Linked DNA regions of Chondromyces crocatus. The protein of the gene in region 2 interacts with the protein of the main gene of each other region in a pairwise test. Links are inferred from orthologs where the notes say so. Each region holds a gene or a part of one and is shown on either strand. Other genes may lie near its edges.

The links. Proteins that work in one complex are often made in the same cells at the same time.
Region 1: the proteins of selB (region 2) and serC interact in binary tests that used the Escherichia coli proteins (3 or more experiments, as listed by UniProt). The link is inferred for Chondromyces crocatus from one-to-one orthologs.

Annotation. Positions count from the first base shown.
Region 1 is NZ_CP012159.1:5,355,216-5,360,705, reverse strand. Bases 2,637-5,490 are described here. They hold serC (3-phosphoserine/phosphohydroxythreonine transaminase), read left to right. Parts: upstream 2,637-3,447; coding sequence 3,448-4,533; downstream 4,534-5,490. Other genes in these bases: CMC5_RS19705 (MBL fold metallo-hydrolase), read right to left, coding at 5,437-5,490; CMC5_RS19710 (KGG domain-containing protein), read left to right, coding at 4,868-5,215; CMC5_RS19720 (hypothetical protein), read left to right, coding at 2,637-3,245. Also shown: CMC5_RS19735 (rhomboid family intramembrane serine protease), read left to right, coding at 1-130; CMC5_RS19730 (hypothetical protein), read right to left, coding at 132-1,346; CMC5_RS19725 (acyl-CoA dehydrogenase family protein), read left to right, coding at 1,385-2,533; more of CMC5_RS19720, read left to right, coding at 2,610-2,636. UniProt on the Escherichia coli protein: Catalyzes the reversible conversion of 3-phosphohydroxypyruvate to phosphoserine and of 3-hydroxy-2-oxo-4-phosphonooxybutanoate to phosphohydroxythreonine. Is involved in both pyridoxine and serine biosynthesis.
Region 2 is NZ_CP012159.1:4,476,626-4,484,849, reverse strand. Bases 3,400-6,350 are described here. They hold selB (selenocysteine-specific translation elongation factor), read left to right. Parts: upstream 3,400-3,874; coding sequence 3,875-5,827; downstream 5,828-6,350. Other genes in these bases: CMC5_RS16525 (FHA and sigma-54 interaction domain-containing protein), read right to left, coding at 5,834-6,350; CMC5_RS16535 (peptidylprolyl isomerase), read left to right, coding at 3,400-3,670. Outside these bases: CMC5_RS16550 (hypothetical protein), read left to right, coding at 1-125; CMC5_RS44605 (type IV pilus twitching motility protein PilT), read left to right, coding at 342-2,600; more of CMC5_RS16535, read left to right, coding at 2,804-3,399; more of CMC5_RS16525, read right to left, coding at 6,351-7,228; CMC5_RS16520 (serine/threonine-protein kinase), read right to left, coding at 7,231-8,224. UniProt on the Escherichia coli protein: Translation factor necessary for the incorporation of selenocysteine into proteins. It probably replaces EF-Tu for the insertion of selenocysteine directed by the UGA codon. SelB binds GTP and GDP.

The DNA of each region.
Region 1 (5,490 bases), 880 kb from region 2 along the record:
GATCGGGCTCGTCGCTGCGCTCGGGTTGCGTGGACGGGCGACGTCACGACGGCGCTGGATGCAGCCGCTGCTCGGCGCTCTGGCTGCCGGTGTGGTGGTCGGCTCCTGGCAGCTCGCGTGGGCTCGTTGACTCAGCTCTCGGTGGGCCACATGCCCACCGTGCCTCCGACCCAGGTCAGATCCTTGTTCTGATCGACGCCGAGCATCTTGCCTCGCGAAAGCCTGACGAGGTTGAGCGTGAGTTTCGGCTCGGCCTCGCCCGGGGCGCGCAGGAACATCATGCGGATCTCCGCCTTCACCCGGTTGCCGTCAGGCATGACGAGACCTGGTTCGTAGGTGATCTTCTCCTGGAGGAGCCAGCCGGACCGCTCTTCGGGCGGGATGGCGGCGAGATCCTCCAGCGTGACGTCCAGCTTCACACCTGCGCCAGCGAAGGAGAACAGCGGCTTGAGGACGAAGTTCTCGAGGTCGTGAGGGGGCTCCAGAAGCTCGCTGACGAACCACGAGCGAGGGACGGCGACGTGATCGATATGGGGGAGCGTGGTCTTCGACCAGGTCCAGTACCAGTTCGGGTGCGAGCACCAGCTCACATCGAGCTCGTCCGTGTAGCGGAACGGCAGCTCGGCTCGGGTGCGCTGGAGCTCATCGAAGACGACCCGGTTGTAGATGCGCCGGACCTGGACGAGCTTCCCGTCGACCTTGCGGAACAGGCGTCGTCCTTCCCGGAGGAGGGAGGTCGGGCAGACGGAGTCCACGTCGAGCAGCATCTTCGTGGCGGTGAAGTCGGGGAACGTTTTCTGCGTGGGTGGATTGAGGTCGAGAAGCACGACATTCTCCGGCGCTTCACCCCCGAGCACCGTACGGCGCAGGTGTTCGACGAAGCCATCGCGGGAGAGTCCATTGAAGTAGACGGACCAGCTCCGATCCAGCTCGGGATAGGGACGCAGCACGTCGGCGAGGATCTCGGACTGCACGACCATGAGCGCATACAGTGAAGGGAAGGCCTGGAGTTCCACCACCCGGCCATCCAGCTCGCCGTCGGGACCGCGGACGATGGCAAAGTCCACCTGAACGCAGTTGGGAAGCGGATCCATCCCAGGCGCGTCGAGATGAGGGGGGATGGCTCTCTTCAATTTCTCCACCAGGCTCGGCTCCGAGATCTGACGCACGATCTCGGTGGCGTGACGCGCGAGGCGATCCCTCAAAGAAGGGGGGATGAAGAGCGGTGTCTCGGCCACGCGAAAGGCGATGGACGTCTGGAGCCGCTGCTCGAGGCGGCGCATGTACTCCTGGTACAGCTCGGGCCGGAAAACCTGATTGAATGCCCGCCGGAAGTACGGATCCATGGGGTTCCCCCATAGCATGGGCGCGGAGACGACTCGATATGCCGCTTCTTCCTCCCCTGTTCGAAGATGAAACCCACGCCGCGCTGCGCAGTGCGGCGAGGCGCTGGGCTCGGACCGAGATCGCGCCCCACGCGTACGAGTGGGAAGAACGAGGAGAGTTCCCGCGCGCGCTGTACACCAGCGCCGCAGCTGCCGGTCTGCTGGGGGTCGGCTACCCGGAGCCCCTCGGGGGAGTGGGGGGCGACCTGTCCCACGTGCTGGCGGAGGCCGACGAGCTGATCCTCGAAGGGAAGAGCGTGGGCGTCGCGGCAGGCCTCGGCAGCCACCGCATCGCGCTCCCACCCATCCTGGCCGTCGGCACGGACGCTCAAAAGGCGCGCTTCCTCCCGCCTGTGCTGCGTGGGGAGCGCATTGCGGCCCTCGCCATCACCGAGCCTGGTGGCGGGAGTGACGTCGCCGCACTCACGACGCGCGCTGTGCGCGACGGCGATCACTACGTGGTGACCGGCGCAAAAATGTTCATCACCTCGGGTTGCCGCGCCGATCTTCTGGTCACGGCGGTGCGCACGGGGGACAAGGGACACGGTGGCATCTCGCTGCTCGCCATCGAACGGGAGCAGGGCTTCACCGTCAGCCGGAAGCTGGCAAAAATGGGCTGGTGGGCTTCCGATACGGCGGAGATCGCGTTCGATGGCTGCCGCGTGCCGGCCGAGAACCTGCTTGGCGAAGAGAACCAGGGGTTCGTGCCGATCATGGCGAACTTCGCGGTCGAGCGCCTGCTGCTCGCGAGCAACTGCGTATCGATCGCCGAACTCGCCTACCGCGAGTCCGTCTCCTATGCGCGAGAGAGGCAGGCCTTCGGGCGCTCGGTGAGCGGGTTCCAGGTCACCCGTCACAAGCTGGCCGACATGGCCACCCGGATCGCAGCGGCCCGTGCACTGACCCACGAAACCCTGATGCGCTACCTGCGAGGCGAGATGGTCACGGGGCTCGCGGCCATGGCCAAGAACGCCGCCACGGACATGTGCTCCGCCGTCTGCGACCAGGCGGTTCAGATTCACGGTGGTTACGGGTACATGCGCGAGTACGTGGTCGAGCGCCTTTTCCGGGACGCGCGGCTCTACCCCATCGGCGGAGGAACGCGGGAGATCATGAACGAGATCATCTCCAAGACGGAGGGCTACTAGCGGATCCGAGACGGAGGGCTACTTGCAGAGCGGGCGAGGCTGCTAGAGTCCCGGCCTCTTTCACGAGGAACCCCTGATGAGCCCTCTGCGACCCCGCGTTTCCTGGGCCGCCGCACTGACGGTTGCCCTGGCTGCTGCCACCACGGCGTGCTCCAAGACCCCTGAGCCGCCGGCTTCCACCCAACCCGACGCGCCTGCAGCTCCTCCAGGAGCGCTTGCCCCCACCGGCGGCCACCCGGCGGCCACGAGGCCCGCCCAGGGGGGAACGGAGCTCGGCTGGGAGGTGCCGAGCGGCTGGGAGTCGGCCCCCAACCCCAGCGCCATGAGGAAGGCCACCTTCAAGGTCAAGAAGGTGGACGGAGATCCCGAGGACGCCGAACTCAGCGTGAGCCAGGCGGGTGGCTCGGTCGAGCAGAACCTTCAGCGGTGGGTAGGACAGTTCGAACAGAAGCCGGGCGCCGAGAATCCGCGCCATCAGCGCTCGATTGGAGACCTCAAGGTCACCGTCGTCGAAGCGCGGGGGACGTACAAGTCCGGGATGCCGGGCATGGGCCCCACCGTCCCGAAGCCCGACTGGGCACTCCTTGGCGCCATCGTCGAGACGCCGGTCGCGGGAGAGAGCTGGTTCTTCAAGCTCACTGGCCCCGAGAAGACCGTGACGGCCGCCAAGGCAGACTTCGATAAATTCATCGATAGTCTCAAGATCAAGTAGTTCCCACCACACTCCAGTTCCGCTTCCCACGGCTGTTTCCGCCGAAGGGCTCTTTTTTGTTAGGCCTGGGGAATTCCTGCCGCGTCTGTACGGTTCTTCCGCCTTTGTACAGGCTGGGCACCGCGACGACCTGACGACCCGTGCTATAGCGCCGCCCCGGACTTCCCGAACCGGCTCGTCCGCCCTACAGGAGAACCTGCAGATGACCCGCGTCCACAACTTCAATGCCGGCCCTGCTGCGCTACCCCTGCCTGCCCTGGAGCGCGCCCAGCGCGAGCTGCTCGACTACGACAGCACCGGCATGTCGATCATGGAGCACAGCCACCGGGGGAAGGCCTTCGAGGCGGTGCATGACGAGGCCATCTCGCTGGTCCGACAGCTCCTCGATGTGCCGGACGACTACCACGTCCTCTTCCTGCAAGGCGGAGCGAGCCACCAGTTCGCGATGGTCCCCCTGAACCTTCTGCCTCCAGGAAAAAGCGCCGACTACATCCTCACGGGAGGCTGGTCCGAGAAGGCGTATCAGGAGGCTGGCCGTGTCGGAACGGTGCGCATCGCAGCGTCCACGGAGGTGGACAAACGGTATACGCGCATCCCGCGGCAGGAGGAGCTCCAGCTCGATCCAAGCGCCGCATATCTGCACATGACCACGAACAACACCCTGTTTGGAACCCAGTGGCACTGGCTACCAGACACGGGAAATGTGCCGCTCGTGGCGGACATGTCATCCGACTTTCTATGGAGGCGGATCGACGTCCGCCGCTTCGGACTGATCTACGCTGGTGCGCAGAAAAACATTGGCCCAAGCGGGGTCACAGTCGTGCTCGCGCGGAAAGATCTGATCGATGGGGGCCGGAAGGACGTACCCGTCATCTTCCGCTATGCCACCCATGCCGCCAGTAACTCGCTTTACAACACGCCTCCGACCTTCGCAATCTACCTGGTCCGGAACGTGCTTGCCTACACCGTCGAGACTGGCGGTCTTGACGAGATGGAGCGGCGAAACCGGCATAAAGCCGGGTTGTTGTACGGCGCTATCGACGAGCGCCCGGATTTCTTCCTGGCACCTGTCGAAAACGAAAGCCGCTCTTTCATGAATGTAGTGTTCCGGCTCCCGACCGAGGAGCTGGAGAAGCGATTCGTGACGGAGGCAGCCCGAGAAGGAATGGTCGGACTGGCAGGGCATCGCTCCACGGGAGGTATTCGCGTTTCAATCTACAACGCGATCGAGGTGACCTCCGTGGAGCGGCTCGTGGAGTTCATGAAGGCCTTCGTGGCCAGGGCTTGACGCTCGATTTCCCCTCATCGGGGGAAGAGAAGCCAGGCTCCCCCTGTTCTCCAGGGAATCACCCTGCCTGGCGTACGATTTCAACGATAGTAGCCCCGAGCCCGCTTGACGTTGTTTCACACGGCACAAAGCGCTCTGCAGAAGGACACAGCAGCCTTCGTCGTGCGCATGTTTCAACCAACAGGAACCGATAAAGAGAGGATGGCCAGATATGGATGATCGCGGAATGCTTCCGGTGAACGAGTCGAACAACGAGTCTTCTTCGGCCACGGCCGAAAGGCCTGCGACGCCGCCGCCCGCTGCCCCTACGAAAAAGCTTCGGGGGTTCGCGGCGATGGACATCGCCCGGCAGCGAGAAATCGCCAGCAAAGGCGGCAGGGCGGCCCACGAGAAGGGCACGGCGCACGAGTTCACCCGCGAGGAGGCTCGCGCTGCCGGCAAGAAGGGCGGTGAGGCCGTGAGCCAGAACCGCAAACACATGGCGGACATCGGCCGGAAGGGCGGAGAGCGCGTCAGCCAGGACCGAGAGCACATGGCGCACATCGGTCGGAAGGGTGGCGAGGCCGTCAGTGGTGACCGGCAGCACATGGCGGAAATCGGCCGGAAGGGTGGCGAGTCCCGTGGCGGCTCGAAGTCGCAACCGCCGGCGCCGCCCGACGGGCCCGACGGGGAGGAGCGCTGAGCTCTCAGCGCTTCCCCCAGGGGGGAATCTTCGATTCCGACCAGTCGCCTGAGTCAGAATCCGTAAGTCGGAAAGCCGGCTGCCGATTCGAGCGCGCTGGAGTCCCCAGGGCAGGCGAGGCGTGCCGGGCGCGCGCGCACGGGCGAAAGCAATGACGCCCGCGCGCGCGTGCGCAGCACCAAATCCTCCCCCGCTCCACGCTCCAGCTACTTGCAAGTCCCCTACAGATCGTGACGCTCACCCTCCCTGGCACAGGGGATGGGTGAATTGCTCAC
Region 2 (8,224 bases):
CGTCGTGTGGGGCGGCGGCGATGCCAGCGCAGGTGAGGTTGCCCGCAGAACTCTTGCGGTGGCGGGATGCGGATCTGTCGGCCGCGCTGGGGTTGATGCTGGTGGGGCTCGGCGGGGGGCGCTGAGAGCGTCGAAGGGGCGCTGAGAGCGTCGAAGGGGCGCTGAGAGGTTTGAAGGGGCGCTGAGGCGTTCGGCGGGGCGCCGAAGCGCTCGAAGGGACGATCACGATGCGGCGCTGCGAGGGCGGGTAGCCTGAGGCCGCACGGCGTGAGGGCTCACCGCGCCAGGGCTCGCTGCGCCAGGGCTTGCCGAAGGGCCTTCCCTGCCCCGACCATGGCGGGGTGACGTCCGAAAGCAGGAGCTTCGGTCCGCAGAGCGCGGCCGCCTATCAACACAGTCCGCTGGATACGCTGCTCGCCGAGATGGTGGAGGCGGGGGCTTCGGATCTGTTTCTGGCCGAGGGGCGGCCGCCGGCGTGGCGGGTGGATGGGCAGGTGACGGTGACGCTGCACCCGCCGACGACGGCGGAGGATCTGGAGCGGTTCCTGGGGACGGTGCTGCGGCCAGCGCAGCGAGAACTGTTCGAGCGGACGGGGGATCTGGATGTGGGGCGGTCGATCCCGGAGCTGGGGCGGTTCCGGTTGCACTTCCACATGCAGCGAGGGGCGATCGGGGTGGTGGTGCGGGCCGTGCCGAGCGGGCAGCTGTCGTTCGAGCGGCTGCGGTTGCCGGCGGTGGTGCAGTCGTTCGCCGATGCGCCGCGAGGGCTGGTGCTGGTGACGGGGGGTACGGGGTCGGGGAAGTCGACGACGCTGGCGGCGATGGTGCATCACATCAACAGCCAGCACTCGAAGCACATCGTGACGCTGGAGGATCCGATCGAGTTCGTTCACGAGGATCTGCTGTCGCTGGTGACGCAGCGGGAGGTGGGGAGCGATACGCGGGACTTCACGGTGGGGCTGCGGCACGTGGTGCGGGAGAGTCCGGACGTGATCGTGGTGGGGGAGATGCGGGATCCGGAGACGATGGCGGTGGCGCTGTCGGCGGCGCTGACGGGGCACCTGGTGCTGTCGAGCGTGCACACGATCGATGCGACGCAGACGCTGCAGCGGGTGCTGAGCGGGTTCCCGGAGCATCAGCGGGAGCAGGTGTGCATGGATCTGTCCATCTGTCTGGTGGGGATCGTGGCGCAGCGGTTGCTCCCGCGGGCCGATGGTGAAGGGCGGGTGGCGGCGGTGGAGGTGCTGACGGCGACGCCAGCGCTGCGGCGGTTGATCCGGGAGCAGCGGATCGATGAGGTGGCGGATCTGATGCAGGGCGGCACGGAGGGGATGGAGACGTTCAACCGGGCGCTGGTGAAGCTGTACCAGGAGGGGGTGATCAGCTTCGAGACGGGGGCGGCGTACGCGCAGAATGCGGACGAGTTCCGGATGAACGCGCAAGGGATGGAGCGGGGGGCGACGCTGACCCTGGAGCACGAGCTGGGGGGCGAGCTGGGGAGCGATCGGGCGCCGGTGGACATGCAGGGGCTGCTGGCGGCGGCGATGCGGGGCGGGGCGAGCGATCTGCACTTGATCGCGGGGAGGCCGCCGCTGTTGCGGGTGTCGGGGGCGCTGCGGCCGCTGCTGGGGGCGGAGCCCTTGTCGCCTGCGACGGCGCGGCGGCTGGTGCTGAGCTTGCTGAGCCACGCGCAGCGGGAGCGGTTCGATCTGGAGCGGGAGATCGATTTCGCGCTGACGGTGACGGGTGGGAGCCGGTTCCGGGTGAACGCGCACTACCAGCGAGGGACGGTGGCAGCGGCGATCCGGTTGATCCCGGGGGTGGTGCCGGAGATCGATCGGCTGGGGCTGCCGCGGGCGGTGCGGGAGCTGGCCGGTCGAGAGCAAGGGCTGGTGCTGGTGACGGGGCCGACGGGCGCGGGGAAGTCGACGACGCTGGCGGCGCTGCTGGACGAGATCAACCGGACGCGGGCATGCCACGTGGTGACGCTGGAGGATCCGATCGAGTTCGTTCACGAGAACAAGATGGCGACGATCGAGCAGCGGGAGATCGGGGCCGATACGAAGGGGTTCGCGGCGGCGCTGAAGAACATCCTGCGGCAGGATCCGGATGTGATCCTGGTGGGGGAGCTCAGGGATCCGGAGACGATCGCGGCGGCGCTGACGGCGGCGGAGACGGGGCATCTGGTGTTCGCGACGCTGCACTCGAACGATGCGCCGCAGACGGTGGACCGGATCATCGATGTGTTTCCTCCGCACCAGCAGCCGCAGGTGCGGGTGCAGCTCTCGGCGGAGCTTCTGGCGGTGGTGGCGCAGCGGCTGCTGCCGAAGGCGATGGGCGAGGGGCGGGTGCCGGCGTTCGAGGTGATGGTGGCGACGCAGGCGGTGCGGACGCAGATCCGGGAGGGGAAGGTGCATCAGCTCTTGCACACGCTGGAGACGTCGCGGCGGGATGGGATGCAGACGTTCGAGCGTTCGCTGGCGGATCTGGTGCAGGCAGGGCACGTGACGATGGAGGAGGCGCTGCGGGTGGCGCGGAGCCGAGGGGGGCTGGAGGCGCAGCTCAAGCTGGACGCGAGCGGGAAGGTGACGCGAGGCTGAGGAGACGCTGGAGACGCTGGAGGCGCAGCACGCGCCGAGAGCGTGGCGCCGAGGCAGGGCAGAGGGCGACCAGGGGCCGTACGGAGTTTCCGGAGCACCCCGGGTTCCATCCATGACGGGGTTGTTCCGCCCGTCCCGGAGCGCGGGCGGGGCGCCCTGTGGTCGCTTGCTGCCGGCTGGAACGCCATGCGATAAGGCGCCCGATGAAGTGCCTCGCCCTTTCCCTGGTCCTCGTCGCCGGCGCGCTCGCCGGTTGTGAGTCTCCCACCCCCGAGCCCAAGCCCGAAGCGACGCCGAAGCCGGCGACGACGGCAGCGGCGGCGACCACGGCGGCCGCAGCGCCGACGCCCGCCGCGCCCACGGCAGCGCCTCAGGCGAAGGGGCCGTTCCCGGAGTCGACGAACCCGGCGATGCAGGAGCCGAAGAAGGCCAGCGAGAAGGCACCGGCGAAGTTCAAGGCGAAGTTCGAGACGACGGCCGGCGACTTCGAGATCGAGTGTACGCGCGACTGGGCGCCGAACGGGGTGGACCGGTTCTACAACCTGGTGAAGATCGGGTACTTCGACGATGTGGCGTTCTTCCGGGCGGTGAAGACGCCGCGGCCCTTCATGGTGCAGTTCGGCATCCACGGGAACCCGGAGGTGAGCAAGCACTGGCGCTCGGCGAACCTGCCGCCCGACGAGGTGAAGGGTTCGAACACGCGCGGGATGGTGACGTTCGCGATGGCGGGCAGCCCGGATACGCGGTCGACGCAGCTCTACATCAACTTCGCGGACAACAGCAACCTGGACAAGATGGGCTTCGCGCCGGTCTGCAAGGTGGTGGAGCCCGGGATGGATGTGGTCGAGAAGATCTACTCGGGCTACGGGGAGCGTCCGAGCGGTGCGCAGGGGACGATCCAGATGCAGGGGAACAAGTTCCTGCGCGAGAAGTTCCCGGAGCTGGACTACATCAAGACGGCGCGGCTGTCGGACGGGAAGGGCGCGGCGGCTGCCCCTGCCGGGACGGGCGATGCGCCGAAGGCCGGCGCGAAGCCGACGGGTTCGCCGAGCCTGATGTCGCAGGATTAGCGAGCGCGGGGGGGGCCCCACGCGCCGCTCGCGAAGGCTGGCGTAGAAGCCACGGAAACGCACAGGAATCGAACCTGCCCGAGACAGCAGAGCTGCCCCGCACCGATTTTGAAGACCGGGGGTGGCACCAGCCGACCACGCGCTTCCAGGGGCGTTCTACCCCGCCACGCGGTCGCCGCGGGTGAAATCCGCTACGGTCGCGGCGTGCGGCGCTTCGTTCTGGGCACGGCCGGTCACGTGGACCACGGGAAGACCACGCTGGTCCGCGCGTTGACGGGGGTCGATACGGACCGGCTGCCCGAGGAGAAGCGGCGAGGGATCACGATCGAGCTGGGGTTCGCGCCGTGGCGGCTGGGGGATGACGTCGAGGTGAGCGTCATCGATGTGCCAGGGCACCGGCGGCTGGTGCACACGATGATCGCGGGGGCGATCGGGATGCAGGTGGTGCTGCTCGTGGTGGCCGCGGACGAGGGGGTGATGCCGCAGACGCGCGAGCATGTTGCGGCGTGCGAGCTGCTGGGGATCCGGCGCGTGCTGGTGGCGGTGACGAAGTGCGATCGGGTGGAGGTCGAGCTGGCACAGCTCGCCGGGGAGGAGGCGCGAGAGCTGCTGGGGGCGCGGTTCGAGGCGGAGGTGGTGCTCTGCTCGGCGCGCACGGGGGAAGGGCTCGAGGCGGTGCGGGAGGGGGTGCGGCGTGCGCTGCTGGGGCTCCCGGCGCCGCCGCGGTCGGGGTCGCCGCGGCTGAGCGTGGACCGGGCGTTCTCGGTGCGGGGGGCCGGGACGGTGGTGACGGGCACGCTGGTGGAGGGGGAAGTGACGGTGGGGCAGGCGCTGTACCTGGTGGGGGAGCAAGGGGCGCGAGCGACGGGGGCGCGGGGGCTGCATGTTCACGATCAGGCGGTGAGTGCTGCAGTGGCGCCGACGCGGCTCGCGATCAACCTGGCGGGAGTCGGTCTCGATGAGCTGCATCGGGGGGATGTGATCACGGGGGAGGCCCACGCGGCGCCGACGCGGCTCGTCGATGTCCTGCTCCGCCCCGGGGGGGAGCTGCGGCACGGGATGGCCGCACAGCTCTACGTGGGGACGGCCCGGAGCAGCGTGCGCGTTGCGCGCCTCGATCGGAGCGCCGAGGAGAGCCGCGAGGAGGAGAGCCGCGAGGAGGAGAACGTGGCCCGCGAGGAGGCCCGGCCGCGTCTGGCTCGCCTTCGCCTCGCACGGCCTCTGGTGGTGTTCGGTGGGGACAGGTTCGTTCTCCGGGGCTCCGAGGTCGATGCGCCGTCGGGCGCGGTGCTGGGGGGAGGTACGGTGCTCGATGCGCACCCGCCGCGTGTGCGGCCGCGCGCGCGCCGTCGGGCCGTGCTCCAGGCGCTGTCGGAAGGTTCTGCGAGCACGACCGTGCTCCAGCTCATCCAGGAAGCGGCGCCGAGGCCTCTCGCCCGCGCTGCGCTCGCCGCCCGCTTCTCGCTCCCTTTGGAGGATCTCGTGCGGGCGCTCGACAAGCTGGTGGAGCGTGGAGAGGTTGCTCGTCTCAAGTCCACGGGATGGATCGCTCGACCGGCACTCCTCGATCTGGCGCGCGCGGCGCGTGCCCACGTCGCAGCGCACCACCACGGGGCACCGCTCGATCGAGGGTTGCCGCTGGAGACGTTGCGCCAGCGGCTGCGTTCGTCGTCGAGCCCGGAGGCGGCCGAGGAGGCGATCCGGCTCGCGGCGTCGAAGCACTCGGCGCTGCAAGGGGAGCCGCTCGTGGTCGAGGGGGACGTGGTCCGCTCGCCGAGCTTCACCGGGGCGACGGCAGCGACGGGCGGGCTGGGGATCGTGCAGCAAGCGCTGGTCGCGGCGGCGCTCAAGGGGTTGACCGAGTTTCAGGCGGGAGAGGTTTCCGGGGCGCCGCCGCGCGAGGTGAAGGCGCTCCTCGCGCGGCTCGTGCGGGACGGTGAGGCCATCCACGCGGGGGAGCTGTGGTTCTCGCGGGGAGCCGTCGACGGGCTCCGGGCGCGGGTGGTCGCGTTCTTCGAGGAGCACGCGAAGATGAGCGTCGCCGACTTCAAGGCCCTGTCGGGGCTGGGCCGGAGGCAGACGATCATGCTGCTCGAGCTGTTCGATCGCGAGGGGATCACCCGTCGCGTGGGGGACGACCGGGTGCGCGCGCGCTGAGGGGCGTCACTCCTGCTCGGAGGGCTCGCCCTTGGAGAGGATCTCGTGGCGGCGGAGGTAGGCGCGGACGTGAGCGCGTTCCATGCCGGCACGGCGGGCCATCTCGCTGACGTTGCCCTTGGCCTCTTCGGCGAGGGCGGCGAAGTAGTCACGCTCGAAGCGGGCGAGGACGTCGCGCTTGGCCTCCTGGAACGGGCGGCCTTTGAAGGTGGCGGCTGGGATGCTGCCGCCGCTCGAGACGCTGCTGCTGCTCGCGCCGAGGGTGGGGCTCGCTTGCGGGGTCTCGGCGAGGGAGCCGAGGTGCGAGGCGATGTCGACCTCTTCGCCTTCGACGTGGAGGGCCGAGGCGACCTGCACGGCGTTCTTGAGCTCGCGGACGTTGCCCGGCCAGTCGTGCCGCATGAGGCGTTCGAGGGTCTCGTTGGTGACGCGGTCGTAGGCGCTCTCGTCGCCGAGGTCGCGGAGCATCTTGCGGACGAGGACGGGGATGTCCTCGATGCGCTGGCGCAAGGCGGGCAGCTCGACCTTGACCTGAGCGACGCGGAAGTAGAGATCGCTCCGGAAAGCGCCGGTGTTCACGGCGCGGACGAGGTCGCGGCGGGTGGCGGCGAGGACGCGGACGTCGACCTCGCGGTAGCTGGAGCCGCCAACGCTCTTGATGCGGCGCTCGGCGAGGGCGCGCAGGAGCTTGGGCTGGACGTCGATGGGCAGCTCGCCCAGCTCGTCGAGGAAGATGGTGCCGCCGTCGGCTTCGAGGAAGGGGGAGAGGCGCTTGTCGACGGCGCCGGTGAAGGCGCCCCGCTCGTGGCCGAAGAGGGTGGCCTCGGCGAGGGTGGGCGGGATGGAGCCGCAGTCGACGATGACGAAGGGCTTCTTGGCGCGAGGACTCGCCAGGTGGACGGCCTGGGCGACCAGCTCCTTGCCGGTGCCGGTCTCGCCGGTGATGAGGACGGTGAGGTCGGTTGGCGCAACCTTGGAGAGCTTCTCGAAGATGGTGCGCATGCTGGGGCTCTGCGCGACCATGGGGCCGAAGGCGGGGAGGGCCGAGACGGTGATGCGCTCGGGCCGCACGGGCTCGAACTGCATCTCGGTCTCTCCGAGCCGCATCTTCGTGTTGCTCATGAGGAAGACGTCGGCGACGCGCACGCCTGCGATGAAGGTGCCGTTGCGGCTGCCGAGGTCGCGGAGGCGGACGCCTTGCTCGGTGGCGACGAACTCGGCATGCACGGCGCTGACCTTGCCGTCTTCGAGGACGAGCTGACAGGCGGCGTTCCGGCCGACGATGATCGGCTCCGGGCCGATGTCCACCCAGTTGGGGTTGCGGGCGTTGGCCTTGAGCACGCGGATGCGGCCCCCGCGGACCTCGACCCGGTTCTTGGTTCCTACCGTGACCTCGAGCACCTTCAGCGCCTCTCCGTCTTCAGTTGCTTCTCGGACACTTCAGGCGGCGTCTCGTCCTCGAACGCGTTGCCCACGAAGGACCCGTCGATGGTCATGGTCGGGGGGCCGTCGACGATCGTCGCTTCGTCGTCGATGGGGAGAGAAATGTCGACGTGCTGGGGCTTCGCAGCCTTCGAGGTGCGCCGGGATCGGGTGATGTTTTCTGGCTGGATGGCTCTCCAGCTCGTGAGCGCCTCGGCGGCCGTGGCGAAGCGGCGCTCACGGCGACGGTCGAGGGCGCGCTCCACGAAGCGCTCGATGCCGGTGGGCCACTTCTCGCCGGTGACCGCCGCGAGCGAGGGGGCGTCGCGGTCGAGCTTCATGGCGACGAGGGCCGCAGCGGTCGCGCTCTCGAAAGGGAGCCGGCCCGAGAGGGCGCGAAAGGCGACGGCGCCGACGGCATAGATGTCGGCGCGTTCGTCGGCACGGGCGGCGCCTCGCACCTGCTCGGGAGCCATGTACGCGAAGGAGCCGAGGGTGGCGTCGAAGGCGGTGAGCGTGGGCTCTTCCTTCTCGCGGCGGGTGAGCTTGGAGATGCCGAAGTCGAGGATCTTGGCGCGCTCGGCCGGGTCGGCCGCCCCGGTGCGCTCGACGTAGATGTTGCCAGGCTTCAGATCGCGGTGGATCACGCCGGCAGCGTGCGCCGCGACGAGCCCTTGCAAGACGTCGTCGATGATGGGGCCGACCTCGCTCAAGGGGAGGTACTGCTCCCGCTTGAGGCGATCGGCGAGCGTCTCGCCTTCGAGGTACTCGAACACGAGGAGGTGCGCGCCGTCCGGCGTCGTCCCCACGTCGAGGAGCTGGCACACGTAAGGGCTCTTGATCGCGGATGCGATGCGCGCTTCGCGCTCGAAGCGCTTGACCAGCTCCGGCTTCATCGCGGCGCGCGCGAGCAAGACCTTGATGGCGACCTGCTGGCCGTCATCGTTTTGCGCTGCCCACACCTCGCCCATGCCG